DNA from 2 places in the Burkholderia sp. AU30198 genome. Region 2 is predicted to be linked to the other one. Evidence: predicted binding sites of a transcription regulator. Region 2 holds the regulator's gene; the other holds the start of a gene.

Region 1 (9,406 bases), on a different contig from region 2:
CGGCGAACTCGGGCTTCGCACCGAGCAGCTTGATTTTCTCGCACAGCCGCTCGCGGCCTTCGCGATAGTCGGGCTCGCGCTGCGTGTTGCGGAAATACACTTCGTTGACGATCGCGAGCACCGGGATCTCGAACAGGATCGTGTGCAGCCACGGCCCCGTGATCTCGATGTCGATTTCGCCGTTGCCCTTCGGCGACGGCGTGATCGAGATGTACTTCTCGTTCAGATGGAACAGCGCGAGGAAATCGACGAAATCGCTCTTGATGAAGCGCATCCGCCGCAGGTAGTCGAGTTCGACGTCGGAAAAACGCAGCGCGCACAGGCCGCGCACCTCGTCGCGGATCTCGTCGATGTACGGCACGAGATCGACGCCGGGCGTGCGGCACCGGAACCGGTATTCGACGCTTGCAGCGGGGAAGTGATGCAGGACGACCTGCATCATCGTGAACTTGTAGAGATCCGTGTCGAGCAGCGAAGTGATGATCATGATTACGGCACCGCCAATATCGTGACAGGGCCCCGGCGCACCGCGCGCCGCCCGGTCTGTCGGCCATGTTACCCGAATGCGGGCCCGACCATCGTGAAACCGCCTGCGACCCTGCTCCGGTCGCACCGCCCTGCCGGCACACGGTACACGCGCCCCCGCTGGTGCGTCCCTTCGCCGGCCCCTTGGCGGGGCCCCATAAACTAATCACGAAACGATATAAGCCGGATAGCCGACCACGCCATGCGGGTTTTGCGCTTCAGTTACAATGCCGGTTTTGGCGCAAACGCCACCCCATATATACCGCCAAGCAGGAGCGTTTTAATGACTCACGTTGTGACCGAAGGCTGCATCAAGTGCAAATACACGGACTGCGTGGATGTGTGCCCGGTGGATTGCTTCCGTGAAGGTCCCAACTTTCTCGCCATCGATCCGGACGAGTGCATCGACTGCGCCGTGTGCGTCGCCGAGTGCCCGACCAATGCGATCTATGCCGAAGAAGACGTTCCGGGCGACCAGCAGCAGTTCACCGCGCTGAACGCCGAGCTGGCGAAGGACTGGCCGTCGATCACGAAGACCAAGCCGGCACCGGCCGACGCAGACGAGTGGAAGGACGTGCAGGACAAGCTGCACCTGCTCGAGCGCTGATCGCGCAGCGGCCGCAAAAAATTTTTGTGCGCCGCGGCTCAAAAGTGTTGACGGCTTGATCAACGCTCCATATAATCTCGTTTCTCTGCTGTTGTTGTTTGTTCCCCGATAGCTCAGTCGGTAGAGCGCCGGACTGTTAATCCGTAGGTCCCTGGTTCGAGCCCAGGTCGGGGAGCCAAAAACGCAAAGGCCCGTTGAAAGTGGACGGGCTTTTTGCTGGTAGACAAACCAACATGCAGATGTACCGATTTATTCCCCGATAGCTCAGTCGGTAGAGCGCCGGACTGTTAATCCGTAGGTCCCTGGTTCGAGCCCAGGTCGGGGAGCCAAATAGCGAAAGGCCCGTCAATCGACGGGCCTTTTGTTTTTCCGGCCCGCCTTTCGGCTTCCGTCGCCCGGTCGCGCGCATGCTAGAGTCTCTGTCCCGCATTCGCATCCGGTTCCGTCGATGAAGCACCGCCTCCTCCACTCAGCCCCATTCGCCCTCCTGCTTTCTGCGTTCGCCGCGGCACCGCTCGCGCACGCGGAGGAAGTCGGCAGCGTCAACACCCATTTCCGTGTCACCGGCTCCGATCGCGTGGTCGTCGAGGCGTATGACGATCCGGTTGTAAACGGCGTGACCTGCTACGTGTCGCGCGCCCGCACCGGCGGGATCAAGGGCACGCTCGGCGTCGCCGAGGATCCGAGCGAAGCGTCGATCGCATGCCGGCAGGTCGGCCCGATCAGCTTCAAGGAGCCGCTCAAGCAGCAGACCGACGTGTTCAGCGAGCGCATGTCGTTCATCTTCAAGACCCTGCACGTCGTGCGCGTGGTCGATGCCAAGCGCAACACGATCGTCTACCTGACCTATAGCGACCGCATCGTCAGCGGCAGCCCGAAGAACGCCGTCACCGCGGTGCCGATGCCGGCCGGCACGACGATTCCGGTCAAGTAAAGCGCGCGCCTGCCGGGCGCGCGAGCGATACACTGTCGGTTCGACCGCTCCCGCGCCCGATCATGTCCGCCACCCGCCTTCCCGACTCCGCACGCTACTGGCGCACGCCGCTGCTGCCGGATGCGGATCTCGTCACGGCCACCTATCGCGACCACACGTTCGCGCCCCACTGGCACGACGCGTACACGATCCCCGTGATTCTCGAAGGCGCGGAACGCTTCACCTATCGCGGCAACGGCTATGTCGCCGAAACCGGCTCCGTGCCCGTGATCAATCCCGGCGAGGTGCATACGGGTTCGCGCGCGGCCGACGAGGGCTGGTGCTATCGCGTCAGCTACATGCCGGTCGAATTCATCCGCGAACTCACGAGTGCGATTGCCGGCCGCCCGCAGGACGCGCCGTGGTTTGCGCCGGACGTGATTCGCGACGCCGATCTTGCGGCCCGGCTCACGCTGGCGCACCGGATGATGGAAGCTGGCAGCGAGCGCGCCCTGCCCTTGCCGGTGCACGGGCAGCCGGCTCATGATCCGGCGACCGGCGCACCGCGCATCTACGATCCGCTCGCTGCCGAGACTGCGATGCTCGATGCGTTGTCGACGCTGATCGTGCGCCATGCCGACGCACTGCCGCGACCCGCGCCGCTCGCAGCGGACGAGCCGCGCGTCGACGCGATGCGCGAGCGGCTCGCCGCCGATCTCATGTGCACGGTGACGCTCGACGAAGTCGCGCAGGCGGCCGGCCTGTCGCCGTTCCACGCGGCGCGCCTGTTCACCCGCACGACCGGCATGCCGCCACATGCGTGGCGCAACCAGTTGCGCTTGCAGCGCGCGCTGGCGCCGCTGCGCGCGGGTGTGCCCGTCGCCGACGTCGCGGCGGCCAGCGGCTTCGTCGACCAAAGCCACTTCACCCGACATTTCAAACGCATGTTCGGCGTGCCGCCCGGGCGCTGGCAGGCGAGCTGACACACGGCGGCGCACGGCCCGCCACCGCGATGCCGGCGGAGCCGGCAAGCGGCAAGCACCGCCCCGATCCCGCGAGCGCAAGAACATACAAGCCGGCCCATCACCTGCCCGCTATCCTCCAACTCATGGAGGAGCACCCTTTGAACCCGACACCCGCATCGCCTGCCCGCCGCCCATTGAACGAATGGCTCGACGGCGCGCGCGACACGATTCCGATGATGATTGGCGCCGCCCCGTTCGGCGTGATTTTCGGCACGCTCGTTGGCGGCGGCCCGCTCGCCCCGTGGCATGGCGCGCTGATGTCGCTCGCCGTGTTCGCGGGCTCCGCGCAGTTCATCGCGCTCGGCCTGATCGCGGGCAGCGCGAGCTTCGTCGTCGTGCTCGCGACCACGCTGATCGTGAACCTGCGTCACCTGCTGTACAGCGCGACGCTCGCGCCCTATGTTGCGCACCTGCCGCTGCGCTGGCGCGCGACGCTCGGCGCACTGATGACCGACGAGGTGTTCGCGGTCGCCTATGCGCACTACCGGCACTTCCCGCCCGGCGCAATCGGCCCCCACTACTTCTTCGGCTCGGGGCTCGCGATGTACCTGAACTGGCAGGTCTGGACGCTCGCGGGCATCGGCTTCGGTGCCGCGTTCCCGGGCCTGCAGTCGCTCGGCCTCGATTTCGCGATGGCGGCGACCTTCATTGCGATCGTCGTCCCGCAGCTCGGCACGCTGCGCTATTTCGCGGCCGCAGTGACGGCCGGCACGCTGGCGTACTTCTGGCAGGGCTGGCCGTACAAGCTCGGGCTGCTCGGCGCAGTTGCGGCGGGCGTCGCGATCGGCGTCGCGCTCACGCTGCTGCACGAACGCACGCGCGCCGGCTCGCGCACGGAGGCCGCATCGTGAGCTACGCGCTGCTGATTCTCGGGATGGCGGTCATCACCTACGCGATCCGCTCGACGCTGTTCCTGTTCGGCGAACGGCTGACCTTCCCGCCGCTCGTGCGGACCGCACTCGGCTTCGTGCCCGTCACCGTGCTGACCGCGATCATCGTGCCGATGACCGTCTCGCCGCACGGCGGTACGGCCGAACTGACCTGGCGCAATCCGCAGCTCGTCGGCGCGCTGGCTGCCGTGCTCGTGTCGGCAGCCACCCGCCGCCCGCTCGTGACGATCGCGGCGGGGCTCGCGGTGTTCTTTCTCTGGCAAGGGGTCGTGCTGCCCCACTGGCTACCCACCTGAGTACACGCTCGGTCACGCACGCTCAAGTTTTTGTCCGGCACGCCGATATAGGGAGTGAAGACCCGCCACCGGCCTCGGCGCGCACCGGTCAGTCGACGCTGCGCCCGCCCCGGTGCGCCGTGCCGGCCGACGGCTTGCGCGGGCCGCCATCGAGACGATTCATGGGCCAGATCACCCTTTCCCTCAAGGACGACACACTCGAGTCCCTGCGCAAGGACTACGACGCGTTCGTCCGCGTGTCGCTGAAACTCGACCCGCAGTTCGCGACGCCGTCGTTCGAGGATTTCCTGCGCGCCAAACTGCTCGACAACATGGTGCCGCTGACCGAGCACGCGGTGCAGCGGATGCTGGAGGGCGGCCAGTATGCGTGGGCAAAGCGCACGCTCGACAAGGAATTTCCGGACGTCGTCGCGATCCTGATGCGACAGGCCGGCGAATTCGGCTTCGGCTTCGCGTCGCGCTCCGAATGGACCCCCGACGAACTCGCGAAGGCTTGCCGCGACTGGGCGAAGGCGATCGTCGCCGAAGCACAGGGCGACCCGTCGCTGATCGACCCGCTCGCCTCGCAGATCAAGGGGGCGGCGCAAGACATCCAGACGCTCGAGGAACTGATGCAGACGCCGGCATGGCGGCTCGCGGAATCGCTGCGACAACGGGTCTACGAGGCCAAGCTCGCGTGCGAGATGAGTGTCGGCAGCACCGCGCGCGACAAGCTCGGCGAACTGCGTGGGCTGCTGCGGCTCGGGCTCTCGCATGGCTCGTTCCAGAAACAGGAAGCGCAGCAGATCATGGAATACCTGCGGCTGCTGAAGCCGGAGATCTTCGTCGAGGAGCCGTACGACGTCTTCGCCCGGCTCGCCGCGTGGCTGCGCAACGTATTCACGCCGTCTGCCGTGCGTCCGGCGCAAGGACAGGGGCAAGGGCAAAGTCAACGCCGGCCGTAACGGCGCGCCCCATCGCATCAACCCATGAAAACGGCCCGGTTCGCGCAACGCGAACCGGGCCGTCGGATGGCCGCCGTCGCGACGCGCCGTCCGGGACGAGCGTCGCGCGGCATCGGGCATCGCTTACTGCGTCGCGCCCTGCGCCGATGCACCGCCCTCCGCGCCGACCGCTGCGCCGCCTTCGGCCGCTTCACCGGTCTTCGCCTTGGCCGAGCCGGCATGGCCCTTGGCCGACTTCGCGGCATGCTTCGCGTGCTTCTTGGCCGAATGGACGGCCGACGACGCCGTATCCTTCGTACCGTCGGCTGCCGCGCCGACCGCATCGGTTGCACCGCCGACCGCATTGCCCGACACGTTCGCGCCCGCACCGCCCTGCACGCCTGCACCGACACCCGCTGCCGGCGTCTGCGCCTGCACGCCGGCACCGGCTGCGCCCTGCACCGCCGTGCCCGTCTGGGCAAATGCGGCCGAAGTGGCGAACGCCGTCAGCGCGGCACCGATCAGCATCGTACGAATCTTGGACATGGCAATTCTCCTCAGGAAGTTGTGAGCCCGAACCGCAGCGATGCGGTCCGTAGCGCCCCGCCGCAACACGCAGCAGGTACGACAAAAGACCCGCGGCGCGCACGGCCGGTTCTCGAATTTCTCAGACTGTTACCCACCGTTTCATTTGCTGACGAATGGCTCACATTCCCTAACAACTGCGTGCGGCAGCCGACCGCGCTCGCGCGCCGGCCCGCGGTGCCGTATGATGCGGGGCGATTCCTCCCGCGCTTTGCGCACCTTCTTCGCCATGCCCAATCTGGATTTCACGCTGACCGGCGAATACGTCGAGCTGCACAACCTTCTCAAGATCACCGGCCTCGCTGACAGCGGCGGCACCGCGAAGCTGATCGTCGCGTCCGGCGCGGTGAAAGTCGACGGCGCGGTCGAACTGCGCAAGACCTGCAAGATCCGCGCGGGCCAGGTCGTCCTGCTCGGCGACACGCGCATTGCGGTGCGCGAAGCATAGGGCCCGACGGTTCCCCCTGCCTGCGACATGGCCATCGGTGCGCGCGTTCGACACGGTTCGAATAAAGCCGTAAGCTAGCCGTCTCTCAAAATAAATACATATAGCGCGGGCCCGCACCCGCGCGAGCGCCCATTCCATGTCGCATTCCGGTCTTACGCGGACGGCCGCCGCGCCGCCGTCCCTGTCCAGTCATGCCGCCGATACCGCGCGCCTCGCCGCGCCGCTCGCGATCGCGCAGCTTTCGCAGATGGCGATGAGCGTCACCGACACGGTGCTGCTCGGCTCGCTCGGCCCCGATTCGCTCGCGGCGGGCGGGCTCGGCGCGAACTTCTTCTTCGTCATCGTGACCGTGCTGCAAGGCGTGCTGTCGTCGGTCAGCGTCAGCGTCGCGCATGCGCGCGGTGCCAAGGCCGACGAGCGCGTCCCGCACATCTACTGGACCGGCTTCGCGCTGTCCGTGTTGCTCGCGATCCCGGCCATCATCGCGCTGTCGCTGTCCGAACCGATCCTGCTGATGTTCCACGAGCCGCCCTTGCTCGCGCATCACGTCGGCGAATACACGGGCATCCTGCGCTTCGCCGCGCTCGGCAGCCTGATCGGCGTCGGGCTGATGCGCGCATTCCTGCCCGCGATCGGCGCCGCACGCCGGCTGCTGTGGGTGTCGATCGGCGGCGTCGGCGTCAATGGCGTGCTGAACTACGGGCTGATCCACGGCGCGTTCGGGCTGCCGCGCCTCGGCTTCCTCGGTTCGGCCGTGGCGACGACCATCACGATCTGGCTCACCGCGCTCGCACTGATCTGGCTGCTGCACGGCCGGCAGCGCTTCCGTCACTTCGTGACCGCCGCGCGCCCGAAGCTGCCCATGATGGGCGAACTGATCGGCATCGGCTGGCCGGTCGCGATCACGTACGGAGTCGAATCGACACTGTTCCTCGCAACCGGCCTGACGATCGGCGTACTCGGCGCGACGGCGCTTGCCGCACACCAGATCGCGCTGAACGTCGCATCGGTGGCATTCATGGTGCCGCTCGCGATCGGCCAGGCCGCCAACGTGCGGGTCGGCTACTGGGTCGGCGCGGGGGCACCCGTCGCCGCGCGGCATGCGGGCTTCGTCGCACTCGGCCTCGGTGTCGCGTTCATGTCGCTGTCGGGCATCGTGCTGATCGCCGCGCCGCACGCGATCGTCGGCCTGTACCTGAACCTCGGCGATCCGGCCAACGCGGCCACGGTGTCGCTCGCCGCGTCGCTGCTCGGCATCGCCGCAGTGTTCCAGATCGTCGACGGCGCGCAGACCGTCGCGTCGGGTGCGCTGCGCGGCCTGAAGGACACGCGCATCCCGATGCTCGCAGCGACCCTAGGCTACTGGGGGATCGGCTTTCCGACCGGCTACTGGTTCGCGTTCCACGTGGGCCTCGGTGCCCGCGGCCTCTGGTGGGGCCTCGCGGCCGGTCTCGCCAGCGTGGCCGTGCTGATGGCGTGGCGCTTTCATCTGAAGAGTGCGTCGCTCGTGACGTCGCGGCACTGAGCGCGACACGACGCGAAATTCCAGCCGGCGCTATGCTAGTCGGCTGAAGATCTCAAGACGCCGCGCGAGCGGCGCGACTGCCTCACGATACGTCTGATTACGTCTGATGCCGCGCGACGACGCGCGGCCTTTCCCCTTTCCTGGAGGAGTGGATCATGAACGAAGCAGTTCGGATGGAACGCGATACGTTCGGCGAAATCGCCGTGCCGGCCGACCGGCTCTGGGGCGCGCAGACCGAGCGCTCGCTGCAGAATTTCAAAATCTCGACCGAGAAGCAGTCGCCCGAGCTGATCCACGCGCTCGCGATCGTCAAGCGCGCCGCGGCGGCCGTGAACCAGTCGCTCGGCGTGCTGGCCGACGACAAGGCGCGCGCGATCATCGATGCGGCCGACGAGATCATCGCCGGCAAGCATCCGCGCGAATTCCCGCTCGCCGTGTGGCAGACGGGCTCCGGCACGCAGACCAACATGAACCTCAACGAGGTGATCGCGAATCGCGCGAGCGAACTGATGGGCGGCGAGCGCGGCGAAGCGCGCAAGGTTCATCCGAACGACGACGTGAACCGCGGCCAGTCGTCGAACGACGTATTCCCGACCGCGATGCACGTCGCGGCCGCGTATGCGATCGTCAACCACCTGCTGCCGGCGCTGCGCACGCTGCGCACGACGCTCGACGCGAAATCGAAGGCGTTCGCCGACATCGTGAAGATCGGCCGCACGCACCTGCAGGACGCGACGCCGCTCACACTCGGCCAGGAGTTTTCCGGCTACGTTGCGCAGCTCGACCAGGGCATCCGTCACGTCGAATCGGCGTTGCCGCACCTGTACGAACTCGCGCTCGGCGGCACCGCGGTCGGCACGGGGCTGAACGCGCATCCGGAGTTCGCGGTGCGCGTCGCCGATGAAATCGGCCGGCTCGCGAAGCTGCCGTTCGTGACGGCACCGAGCAAGTTCGAGGTAATGGCGGCCGCGGATGCGCTGGTGTTCGCGCACGGCGCGCTGAAGACGGTGGCAGCCGGCCTGATGAAGATCGCGAACGACGTCCGCTGGCTCGCGAGTGGGCCGCGCTGCGGGCTCGGCGAGCTGTCGATTCCGGAGAACGAGCCGGGCAGCTCGATCATGCCGGGCAAGGTGAACCCGACTCAATCCGAAGCCGTGACGATGCTGTGCTGCCAGGTGTTCGGCAACGACGTCGCGGTCAACGTCGGCGGCGCGAGCGGCAATTTCGAGCTGAACGTGTTCCGGCCGATGATCGCGCACAACGTGCTGCAGTCGGTGCGGCTGCTCGCCGACGGCGCGCAGAGCTTCAACGACCACTGCGCGGTGGGCATCGAGCCGAACCGCTCGCGGATCGACCTGCTGCTGAACGAATCGCTGATGCTCGTGACGGCGCTCAATCCGCACATCGGCTACGACAAGTCAGCACAGATCGCGAAGAAGGCGCACAAGGAAGGCACGACGCTGAAGGCGGCCGCGCTCGCGCTCGGCTACCTGACCGAGGCGGAATTCGATGCGTGGGTACGTCCCGAGCAGATGATCGGGTCGCAGTAACGGCAGGAAAACGGGCGCGGCGCGATGCGCGGCGCCCGCAGTGGTCAGACTGCGCCCTTCGCGACTTCTTCCGGTTTCATCTCGACGATCTTGTCGAGCGCGGCCCGCACGTCGGCCGC
Region 2 (9,406 bases):
TTTGCACGCCTGCGTCATGCCGGCAGGTTAATCGAATGCGGCACCTTCGCGCCGATTATCGATCGCGCTCGATTTCATTTGGTTGTAATCAAAAGCTGGATTATCTCGAGCTGTAATTTCCGTCACGTTTTCAAGATTATTAAAATGACGCGGCATGCAAGCCTGCGACGCAGCGTTACGCCATTGCGGCCGTTCTCGCGTTGTATCGGCAGGCCGGATGAGCGGGCGGGCGCGCCGGCCAGCATGCGAAAAGAGATGGAGTGCGTCGAAATTCAAACATATAATGCCGGCGTTGTTTCCGGGGTGCCAATATAAAACAGGAGGGTAATAAAATGAATTTTTCAGAAGCCGTTCGTTCCGTACTCAATAAATACGCGACATTCGAAGGCCGTGCGCGTCGTGCCGAATACTGGTATTTCGTGCTGCTGAGCTTCATTCTTTCGATCGCCGCCCAGGTCATCGGCGTGGCGGGCCGTCACGCGGGCCTGATCACGCTGCTGCTGCTCGGCGTGCTCTCCCTGGTTTCGCTGGCGCTGATCATTCCGGGCATCGCGGTCAGCGTCCGCCGCCTGCACGATACGGGCCGCTCGGGCTGGTTCCTGCTGATCGCGCTGATTCCGATCGTCGGCAGCATCCTGCTGCTCGTGTGGACGTGCTCGCGCGGCACCGAAGGTCCGAACCGCTTCGGCGCGGATCCGATTCCGGCGGCCTGACCGACGCCTGCCCCGACGCGCGACGCCGTCGCGTCGGGGCCTGATTTCGCGTCGCACTCGCGGCGTCGTTACGCTGCTTCACGCTTTCCGCCCCTTTTCCTCGCTTCACGCGGTCGCCGCTCCGTCCGGAGCCCAGCCCCGTCATTGCGCCGGCCGGCACGTTGTTCCGCCGCGCCGCACACCGTTCCGTCCCCCTGTCGAGCCCCGTTCGCACCGGCTCGCCCGATTCTTCGAAATACCCCCCTTTCCCGGCTTTGCTCGACCGATCGGCGTTTGACGCCTCCATGAATAATCGGTGTCACTGGAAAGCGGCATTCCGCCGTACCCGACTGGAGGCCCCGTGGCAGACGAGAGCGATCTCGACAAGACCGAAGCCGCCACTCCCAGGCGCCGCGAGAAGGCGCGCGAGGAGGGGCAGGTCGCGCGTTCGCGCGAACTGGCTTCGTTCGCGCTGCTCGCGGCCGGGTTCTACGGCGCGTGGCTGCTCGCAGGCCCGTCGGGCGGGCATCTGCAGGCGATGCTGCGCGGCGCGTTCACGTTCGATCGCGCGACCGCGTTCGACACCAACCGGATGCTGTCGGCGGCCGGCAGCGCGAGCCTCGAAGGCTTCGCCGCACTGCTGCCGCTCCTCGCGCTCACCGGCCTTGCCGCGTTGCTCGCGCCGATGGCGCTCGGCGGCTGGCTGATCTCGCAGAAGACGTTCGAGCTGAAGTTCGACCGGCTGAACCCGATTTCGGGCCTCGGCCGGATCTTCTCGATCCAGGGGCCGATCCAGCTCGGGATGTCGCTCGCGAAGACGCTGGTCGTCGGCGGGATCGGCGGCATCGCGATCTGGCGCAGCAAGGACGAGTTGCTTGGTCTCGCGACCCAGCCGCTCGGCGTGGCGCTGCCCGATGCGCTGCACCTGGTCGCCGTGTGCTGCGGCACGACGGTCGCCGGGATGCTGGTGGTCGCCGCGCTCGATGTGCCTTACCAACTCTGGCAGTACAACAAGAAGTTGCGCATGACGAAGGAAGAAGTGAAGCGCGAGCATCGCGAGAACGAAGGCGATCCGCACGTGAAGGGGCGGATCCGCCAGCAGCAGCGCGCGATCGCGCGCCGCCGGATGATGGCGGCCGTGCCGAAGGCCGACGTGGTCGTCACGAACCCGACGCACTTCGCCGTCGCGCTGCAATACACGGACGGCGAGATGCGCGCGCCGAAGGTCGTCGCGAAGGGCGTGAACCTCGTCGCCGCGCGCATCCGCGAACTCGCGGCCGAACACAACGTGCCGCTGCTCGAAGCGCCGCCGCTCGCGCGTGCGCTGTATCACAACGTCGAACTCGAGCGCGAGATTCCCGGCTCGCTGTACTCGGCCGTCGCCGAAGTGCTCGCGTGGGTCTACCAGCTCAAGCGCTTCCGTTCGGAAGGCGGTGCGTTCCCGGCGGTGCCGGTCGATCTGGATGTGCCGGCCGACCTCGACAAAGGCGCGTCGGTGTCCGCCGACGACGAGCGCGAGGAGCAGGAAGACAGCCTCGGTAAGGCGGGTACGGCATGATTCGCCCCCACGCTCACATTTGTTCGCTTGGGGAGGCGCAGCCCCCCCATCTCCCGACAGCAGTTGAATCGGGGTCGCGGGCGGCCCGGCGGGAGGCAGCATGAGCACCCCGACCAGCCTGTTCGCGAAGCGCCCGAACCTGCTCGCGGGGACCAACCTGCGCGCGCTCGCGGGCCCGATCCTCATCTGCATGATTTTGGGGATGATGATCCTGCCGCTGCCGCCGATGCTGCTGGATCTGCTGTTCACGTTCAACATCGCGCTGTCCGTGATGGTGCTGCTCGTCAGCATGTACACGATGAAGCCGCTCGACTTCGCGGCGTTCCCGAGCGTGCTGCTGTTTTCCACGCTGTTGCGCCTGTCGCTGAACGTCGCGTCGACGCGCGTCGTGCTGCTCGAAGGCCACACGGGCCCCGATGCGGCCGGCCAGGTGATCGAGGCGTTCGGCCATTTCCTCGTCGGCGGCAACTTCGCGGTCGGCATCGTCGTGTTCGTGATCCTGATGATCATCAACTTCATGGTGATCACGAAGGGCGCGGGGCGGATCGCCGAAGTGTCCGCGCGCTTCACGCTCGACGCGATGCCCGGCAAGCAGATGGCGATCGACGCCGACCTGAACGCGGGCCTCATCAACGAAGAGCAGGCGCGCAAGCGCCGCCAGGCCGTGTCGCAGGAAGCCGAGTTCTACGGGTCGATGGACGGCGCGTCGAAGTTCGTGCGCGGCGACGCGATCGCCGGCCTGATCATCATGGCGATCAACGTGATCGGCGGGCTGATCGTCGGGATGGTCCAGCACGACATGACGTTCGCCGCGGCCGGCACGAACTACACGCTGCTGACGATCGGCGACGGCCTCGTCGCGCAGATCCCGTCGCTCGTGATCTCGACCGCGGCCGGCGTGATCGTGTCGCGCGTCGCGACCGACGAGGACATCGGCACGCAGATCACCGGCCAGCTGTTCACGAACCCGCGCGTGCTGAACATCACCGGCGCGATCATCGTGCTGATGGGGCTGATCCCCGGCATGCCGCACTTCGCGTTCCTCGCACTCGGCGGCGGCGCGATCTGGCTGGCCCGCACGCAGACCAAGCGCGCGGCGGCCCGCAAGGCAGCCGGCGACGTGACCGACATCGCGCCGCCCGCCGTGCTGCCGTCGGACAGCCACGAGGCAACCTGGGACGACGTGCAGCTGATCGATCCGCTCGGGCTGGAAGTCGGCTACCGGCTGATTCCGCTCGTCGACAAGAACAGCGACGGTGAGCTGCTCAAGCGCATCAAGAGCATCCGCAAGAAATTCGCGCAGGAAATCGGCTTCCTGCCGCCGGTGATCCATATCCGCGACAACCTCGAACTGCGGCCGAACGCATACCGGATCGCGCTGAAGGGCGTCGAGATCGGCGTCGGCGAAGTGTTCCCGGGCCAGTGGCTCGCGATCAACCCCGGCCAGGTGACGGCCGCGCTGCCGGGCGCCGTCACGCAGGATCCCGCATTCGGGCTGCCGGCCGTGTGGATCGACGTCGCGATGCGCGAACAGGCGCAGGTGTACGGCTACACGGTGGTCGACGCGAGCACGGTCGTCGCGACGCACCTGAACCATCTGGTCGTCCAGCACGCGGCCGAGCTGCTCGGCCGCCAGGAAGTGCAGGCGCTCGTCGAGCGCACCGGCAAGGATGCGCCGTCGCTCGTCGAGGACCTCGTGCCGAAGACGATCTCGCTGACGACGCTGCAGAAGGTGCTGCAGAACCTGCTCGAGGAAGGCGTACCGATCCGCGACATGCGCACGATCCTCGAAGCCGTGTCCGAGAACGCGGGCCGCGGCGACGCGTTCGAGATCACGGCCGCGGTGCGGCTCTCGCTCGGCCGCGCGATCACGCAGCAGTGGTATCCGGGCGCCGGCGAAATGCAGGTGATGGGCCTCGACTCGAATCTGGAGCGCGTGCTGTCGCAGGCGCTCGCCACCGGCGCGAACCCGGGCCTCGAGCCCGGCCTCGCACACAACCTTCTGACCGGCACGCAGCAGGCGATGCTGCGTCAACAGAATCTCGGGCTGCCGCCCGTGCTGCTCGTGCAGCACGCGCTGCGCGCGATGCTCGCGCGTTTCCTGCGCCGCAGCCTGCCGCAATTGAAAGTGCTGTCGTATGCCGAAGTGCCGGACACACGCACGATCAAAGTCGTTAACGTCATCGGGGGTTCCGCTTGAACATTCGCAAATTCACCGGCGCAACGAGCCGCGACGCACTTCGTCTCGTGCGCGAGGCACTCGGCGCCGACGCGGTCGTGCTGTCGAACCGCACGCTCGATGACGGCAGCGTCGAAATCGTTGCACTAGCCGATTCGGACCTGGCCGCGGTGACGCCGCCGGCCGCGGCGCGGCCGCGCATCGCGGCATCGCGCGCGGCGGAATCCGTGCCGGCCGCCGCGGTGCCGGGCATCGTGTCGCGCCCGGGCGCGGCGCTGGCCCGCCCGGCCGTCAATCCGTATGCAGCGGGCGAAGGCGGGCTGCCGGACGTGTTCTCGTCGGTGTTCGGCGCCAGCGCCGACGCGGACGCGGACGATGCGGCAGCGGCACAAGCTTCGGCGATCGATGCGGACGCGTTGGGCGGCACTGCGCCGGGCGACATCCCGGCTGCGGCCGCACCGTCTTCCGTCTTCCCCGTTTCCAGCGCGCCGGCTGCGGCTTCCGAACCCGCACCGTGGCTGGTCGAGCACGCGAAGCGCCTGACGCAGCAGCGCGACGCGCTGATGGCGCGTGCACAGGCGACGCCCGCCGCGCCGCAAGCGAGCGCGCCTGCCCCGCAGGCCGCCGCGAGCGCGACGCCGCCCGACTGGGCACGCGACATCGTGCGCGACGCCGAACGCCGGATGCCGGCCGCCGCCACCCGCGCGCCCGACACGAACACGAGCGCGGCGCATGCCGCGAAGGCGGCCGAGCGCACGCGCCTGTCCGCCGACGCGGCCGCCGTGGTGGCCGATGCGGTGAAGTCGCGCATCGAGCGGATCGTCAACGATACGGTGATGCAGGAGCTCGGCGAACTGCGCGGGATGATGGAAGAGCAGTTCGACAGCCTGATGTGGCACGACCGCCAGCGTCGCAGCGCCGTGCATGGCGCGCTGACGAAGCACCTGTTCGCGGCCGGTTTCTCCGCGCAGCTCGTGCGGATGCTGGTCGACAACCTGCCGGCCGGCGACGATGCTCAGACCATCGAACAGGCCGCCGAATGGGCGCAGTCGGTGCTGGCGTCGAACCTGCCGGTGCTCGACAGCGAGGACGCGCTGATGGAGCGCGGCGGCGTGTTCGCGCTGATGGGGCCGACGGGGGTCGGCAAGACCACCACCACCGCGAAGCTGGCCGCGCGCTGCGTGATGCGCTTCGGCGCGAGCAAGGTCGCGCTGCTGACCACCGACAGCTACCGGATCGGCGGCCACGAGCAGCTGCGCATCTTCGGCAAGATCCTCGGCGTGCCGGTGCACGCGGTGAAGGATGCCGGCGACCTCGCGCTCGCGCTGTCCGAGCTGCGCAACAAGCACATCGTGCTGATCGACACGATCGGCATGAGCCAGCGCGACCGCGCGGTATCCGACCAGATCGCGATGCTGCACGGCGCGAACGCGCCGGTGCAGCGCCTGCTGCTGCTCAACGCGACGAGCCATGGCGACACGCTCAACGAAGTCGTGCAGGCGTACCGCAGCGCGGGCGAACATCCGGACCTGGCCGGCTGCATCCTCACGAAGCTCGACGAGGCGACCCACCTCGGCGGCGTGCTCGACACCGTGATCCGCTACAAGCTGCCGGTCCACTACGTGTCGACCGGCCAGAAGGTGCCGGAGAACCTGTACGTCGCATCGACCCGCTTCCTGCTGAAGAGCGCGTTCTGCGTACCGCGCGACGGCTCGCCCTTCGTGCCGCAAGACGAGGACATGCCGACGCTGCTTTCCGCATTGACCGCACGTTCCACCGCCGAGCTGCACGAGGTGCGATTTGGATAAACGAATCATCGATCAGGCCGAAGGGCTGCGGCGCCTGCTGGCCGGGCGCGCATCGCGCATCGTCGCGGTGACGGGCGGGCCGGCGGGTGTCGGCTGCACGACCGCCGTCGTGAACCTGGCGGCGGCGCTCGCGTCGCTCGGCAAGGATGTGCTCGTCGTCGACGAGCGCGCCGACGTGCAATCGGCCAGCGCGACGCTGGCGGGCGCGTGGCTGCGCGACGGCGAGCGCACGCGGGTGGCGGCCGGCTTCGGCCTGTGCGCTGCCGCGCGGCTTGCGCGCGCCGGCTACACCGACGCGCAGCTGAGCGATTTCATCGACGGCCCGGCCGACATCGTCCTCGTCGACGCGCAGCTCGGCGCCGACGGCGCGTTCTCGGCGCTCGCGCGCGAGGCGCACGACGTGCTGGTCGTCACGCGGGTCGCCGCGCAGGCGATCACCGAGGCGTACGCGTGCATGAAACGGCTGCATTTCGCGCATGCGTTCGCGCAGTTCCGCGTGCTGACCAATCACGTCGGCAGCCATGCGGACGCGAAGGTCGCGTTCGACAACCTCGCGGGCGTCGCAAGCCGCTACCTGACGGTGTCGATCGCCGATGCCGGCTGCGTGAGCGCCGATCCGCTCGTCGAGCATGCGCGCGAACTGATGCGGGCCGCGGTCGATGCGTTCCCGTCGTCGGCCGCTGCGCGCGACTACCGGCAGATTGCCGCCGACCTGCTGTACTGGCCGATGCGCCCGCGTTCGGGTGCGGGCCGCGCGGTGCACGCGGGCGGCAAGCCGTCGTATGAGGCGGGCGCGGCACACGCCGCGTGAGTGCCACCGGAAGGAGAGAGCCATGATGTACAACGCTCAAGGAAAGATGTCCCAGGCCGACGTGCTCGCGCAATATGCGCCGCTCGTGCGACGCCTCGGGCTGCAGCTCGTCGCGAAGATGCCGGCGAGCGTCGACCTCGACGACCTGATCCAGGCCGGCATGATCGGCCTGATGGACGCGGCCGGCCGCTACAAGGAAGACCAGGGCGCGCAGTTCGAGACCTACGCGACCCAGCGCATCCGCGGCGCGATGCTCGACGAGCTGCGCAGCAACGACTGGCTGCCGCGCAGCCTGCGCAAGACGTCGCGCGAGGTCGAGCACGCGGTGCACCAGGTCGAGCAGCATCTCGGCCGCTCGGCGAGCGAGACCGAGATCGCGCAGCACCTGAACATGCCGCTCGACGAATACCAGGGGATGCTGCAGGACCTGCACGGCAGCCAGCTGATCTATTACGAGGATTTCGACCGCGCGGCCGACGACGAGCCGTTCCTCGACCGCTACCGCGTCGATCACGCCGATCCGCTGTCGGCGCTGCTCGACGAGCACCTGCGCGAAGCGCTCGTCGAGGCGATCGAACGGCTGCCGGAGCGCGAGAAGCTGCTGATGTCGCTGTACTACGAACGGGGTCTGAATCTGCGCGAGATCGGCGCGGTGCTCGAAGTGAGCGAATCGCGCGTGTGCCAGCTGCACAGCCAGGCCGTCGCGCGCCTGCGCGCACGGCTGCGCGAACAGGCCTGGGTCGGCGCGGAGTCCTGACCCTTTCCTGACGGCCGCGCGCGCCGACGCCGCGCGCTCGTGCCGGGTAAGTGCCGTGTGTGTGCGTGCTTGCGCATACCGCGCGCCGATTTGCTACAATCCCCTCCGTTTTCCGAGGAGCGTTGCGACGGACCATTCTGCGTCCGCCAGGCTCGGAAGGCTTCACCAAGCAGCCGTGCGGCAAAACCGTGCCGGCTCCGCTTCCTGAACGGCGCTCACGTCACCAATCTAGAAACTTTTTAGAAAGGAGGGCGTGATGAACGCCATTATCGATTCCAAAGCTTCCAACGATTACGTCGTCGCCGACATGGCGCTGGCCGGCTGGGGCCGCAAGGAACTGAACATCGCCGAGACCGAAATGCCGGGCCTCGTGCAGATCCGCGACGAATACAAGGCGCAGCAGCCGCTGAAGGGCGCGCGCATTGCCGGTTCGCTGCACATGACGATCCAGACGGGCGTGCTGATCGAGACGCTGAAGGCGCTCGGCGCGGACGTCCGCTGGGCGTCGTGCAACATCTTCTCGACGCAGGACCACGCAGCGGCCGCGATCGTCGAAGCCGGCACGCCGGTGTTCGCGTTCAAGGGCGAATCGCTCGACGAATACTGGGAGTTCTCGCACCGCATCTTCGAATGGCCGAACGGCGAATTCGCGAACATGATCCTGGACGACGGCGGCGACGCCACGCTGCTGCTGATCCTCGGCTCGAAGGCCGAGAAGGACCGTTCGGTGATCGCGAAGCCGACCAACGAGGAAGAAGTCGCGCTGTACAAGTCGATCGCGACGCACCTCGACGCGGACCCGACCTGGTACTCGACGCGCCTCGCGCACATCAAGGGCGTGACCGAAGAAACCACGACCGGCGTGCACCGCCTGTACCAGATGGAAAAGGACGGCCGCCTGCCGTTCCCGGCGTTCAACGTGAACGATTCGGTCACGAAGTCGAAGTTCGACAACCTGTATGGCTGCCGTGAATCGCTGGTCGACGGCATCAAGCGCGCGACCGACGTGATGATCGCGGGCAAGGTCGCGGTCGTCGCGGGCTACGGCGACGTGGGCAAGGGCTGCGCGCAATCGCTGCGCGGCCTCGGCGCGACCGTGTGGGTCACCGAAATCGATCCGATCTGCGCGCTGCAGGCGGCGATGGAAGGCTACCGCGTCGTGACGATGGAATACGCGGCCGACAAGGCCGACATCTTCGTGACGGCCACCGGCAACTTCCACGTGATCGGCCACGATCACATGAAGGCGATGCGCCACAACGCGATCGTCTGCAACATCGGTCACTTCGACTCGGAAATCGACGTCGCGTCGACCCGCCAGTACCAGTGGGAAAACATCAAGCCGCAGGTCGACCACATCATCTTCCCGGACGGCAAGCGCGTGATCCTGCTGGCGGAAGGCCGCCTCGTGAACCTCGGCTGCGCGACCGGCCACCCGTCGTTCGTGATGTCGAACTCGTTCGCGAACCAGACGCTCGCGCAGATCGAGCTGTTCGTGCGCGGCAACGAGTACGAGAACAAGGTGTACGTGCTGCCGAAGCACCTCGATGAAAAGGTTGCACGCCTGCACCTGGCGCGCATCGGCGCGAACCTGTCCGTGC

The links. Region 2 encodes FliA, which starts transcription of late flagellar genes. Its sites were predicted from a motif close to CTAAAGTTTNNNNNNNNNNNGCCGNTA; they were not measured.
Region 1: a site for FliA is predicted at 4,278-4,304, ahead of LGN19_RS34710 (DUF4088 family protein). Genes of this name have one in related genera too.

What each region holds. Positions count from the first base shown of each region.
Region 1 covers NZ_JAIZSA010000023.1:82,004-91,409, forward strand. Annotated here, with positions in the region: gene pncB (nicotinate phosphoribosyltransferase) at 1-487, opposite strand, end outside; gene fdxA (ferredoxin FdxA) at 809-1,132, shown strand; tRNA gene LGN19_RS34680 (tRNA-Asn) at 1,235-1,310, shown strand; tRNA gene LGN19_RS34685 (tRNA-Asn) at 1,386-1,461, shown strand; gene LGN19_RS34690 (CreA family protein) at 1,581-2,066, shown strand; gene LGN19_RS34695 (AraC family transcriptional regulator) at 2,129-3,028, shown strand; gene LGN19_RS34700 (AzlC family ABC transporter permease) at 3,154-3,921, shown strand; gene LGN19_RS34705 (AzlD domain-containing protein) at 3,918-4,256, shown strand; gene LGN19_RS34710 (DUF4088 family protein) at 4,418-5,200, shown strand; gene LGN19_RS34715 (hypothetical protein) at 5,324-5,725, opposite strand; gene LGN19_RS34720 (RNA-binding S4 domain-containing protein) at 5,994-6,212, shown strand; gene norM (multidrug efflux MATE transporter NorM) at 6,349-7,737, shown strand; gene fumC (class II fumarate hydratase) at 7,893-9,287, shown strand; gene LGN19_RS34735 (acyl-CoA thioesterase) at 9,332-9,406, opposite strand, start outside.
Region 2 covers NZ_JAIZSA010000014.1:47,776-57,181, reverse strand. Annotated here, with positions in the region: gene LGN19_RS26980 (hypothetical protein) at 1-315, shown strand, start outside; gene LGN19_RS26975 (DUF805 domain-containing protein) at 333-713, shown strand; gene flhB (flagellar biosynthesis protein FlhB) at 1,054-2,250, shown strand; gene flhA (flagellar biosynthesis protein FlhA) at 2,351-4,450, shown strand; gene flhF (flagellar biosynthesis protein FlhF) at 4,447-6,237, shown strand; gene LGN19_RS26955 (MinD/ParA family protein) at 6,230-7,048, shown strand; gene LGN19_RS26950 (RNA polymerase sigma factor FliA) at 7,071-7,805, shown strand; S-adenosyl-L-homocysteine riboswitch at 7,914-8,029, shown strand; gene ahcY (adenosylhomocysteinase) at 8,062-9,406, shown strand, end outside.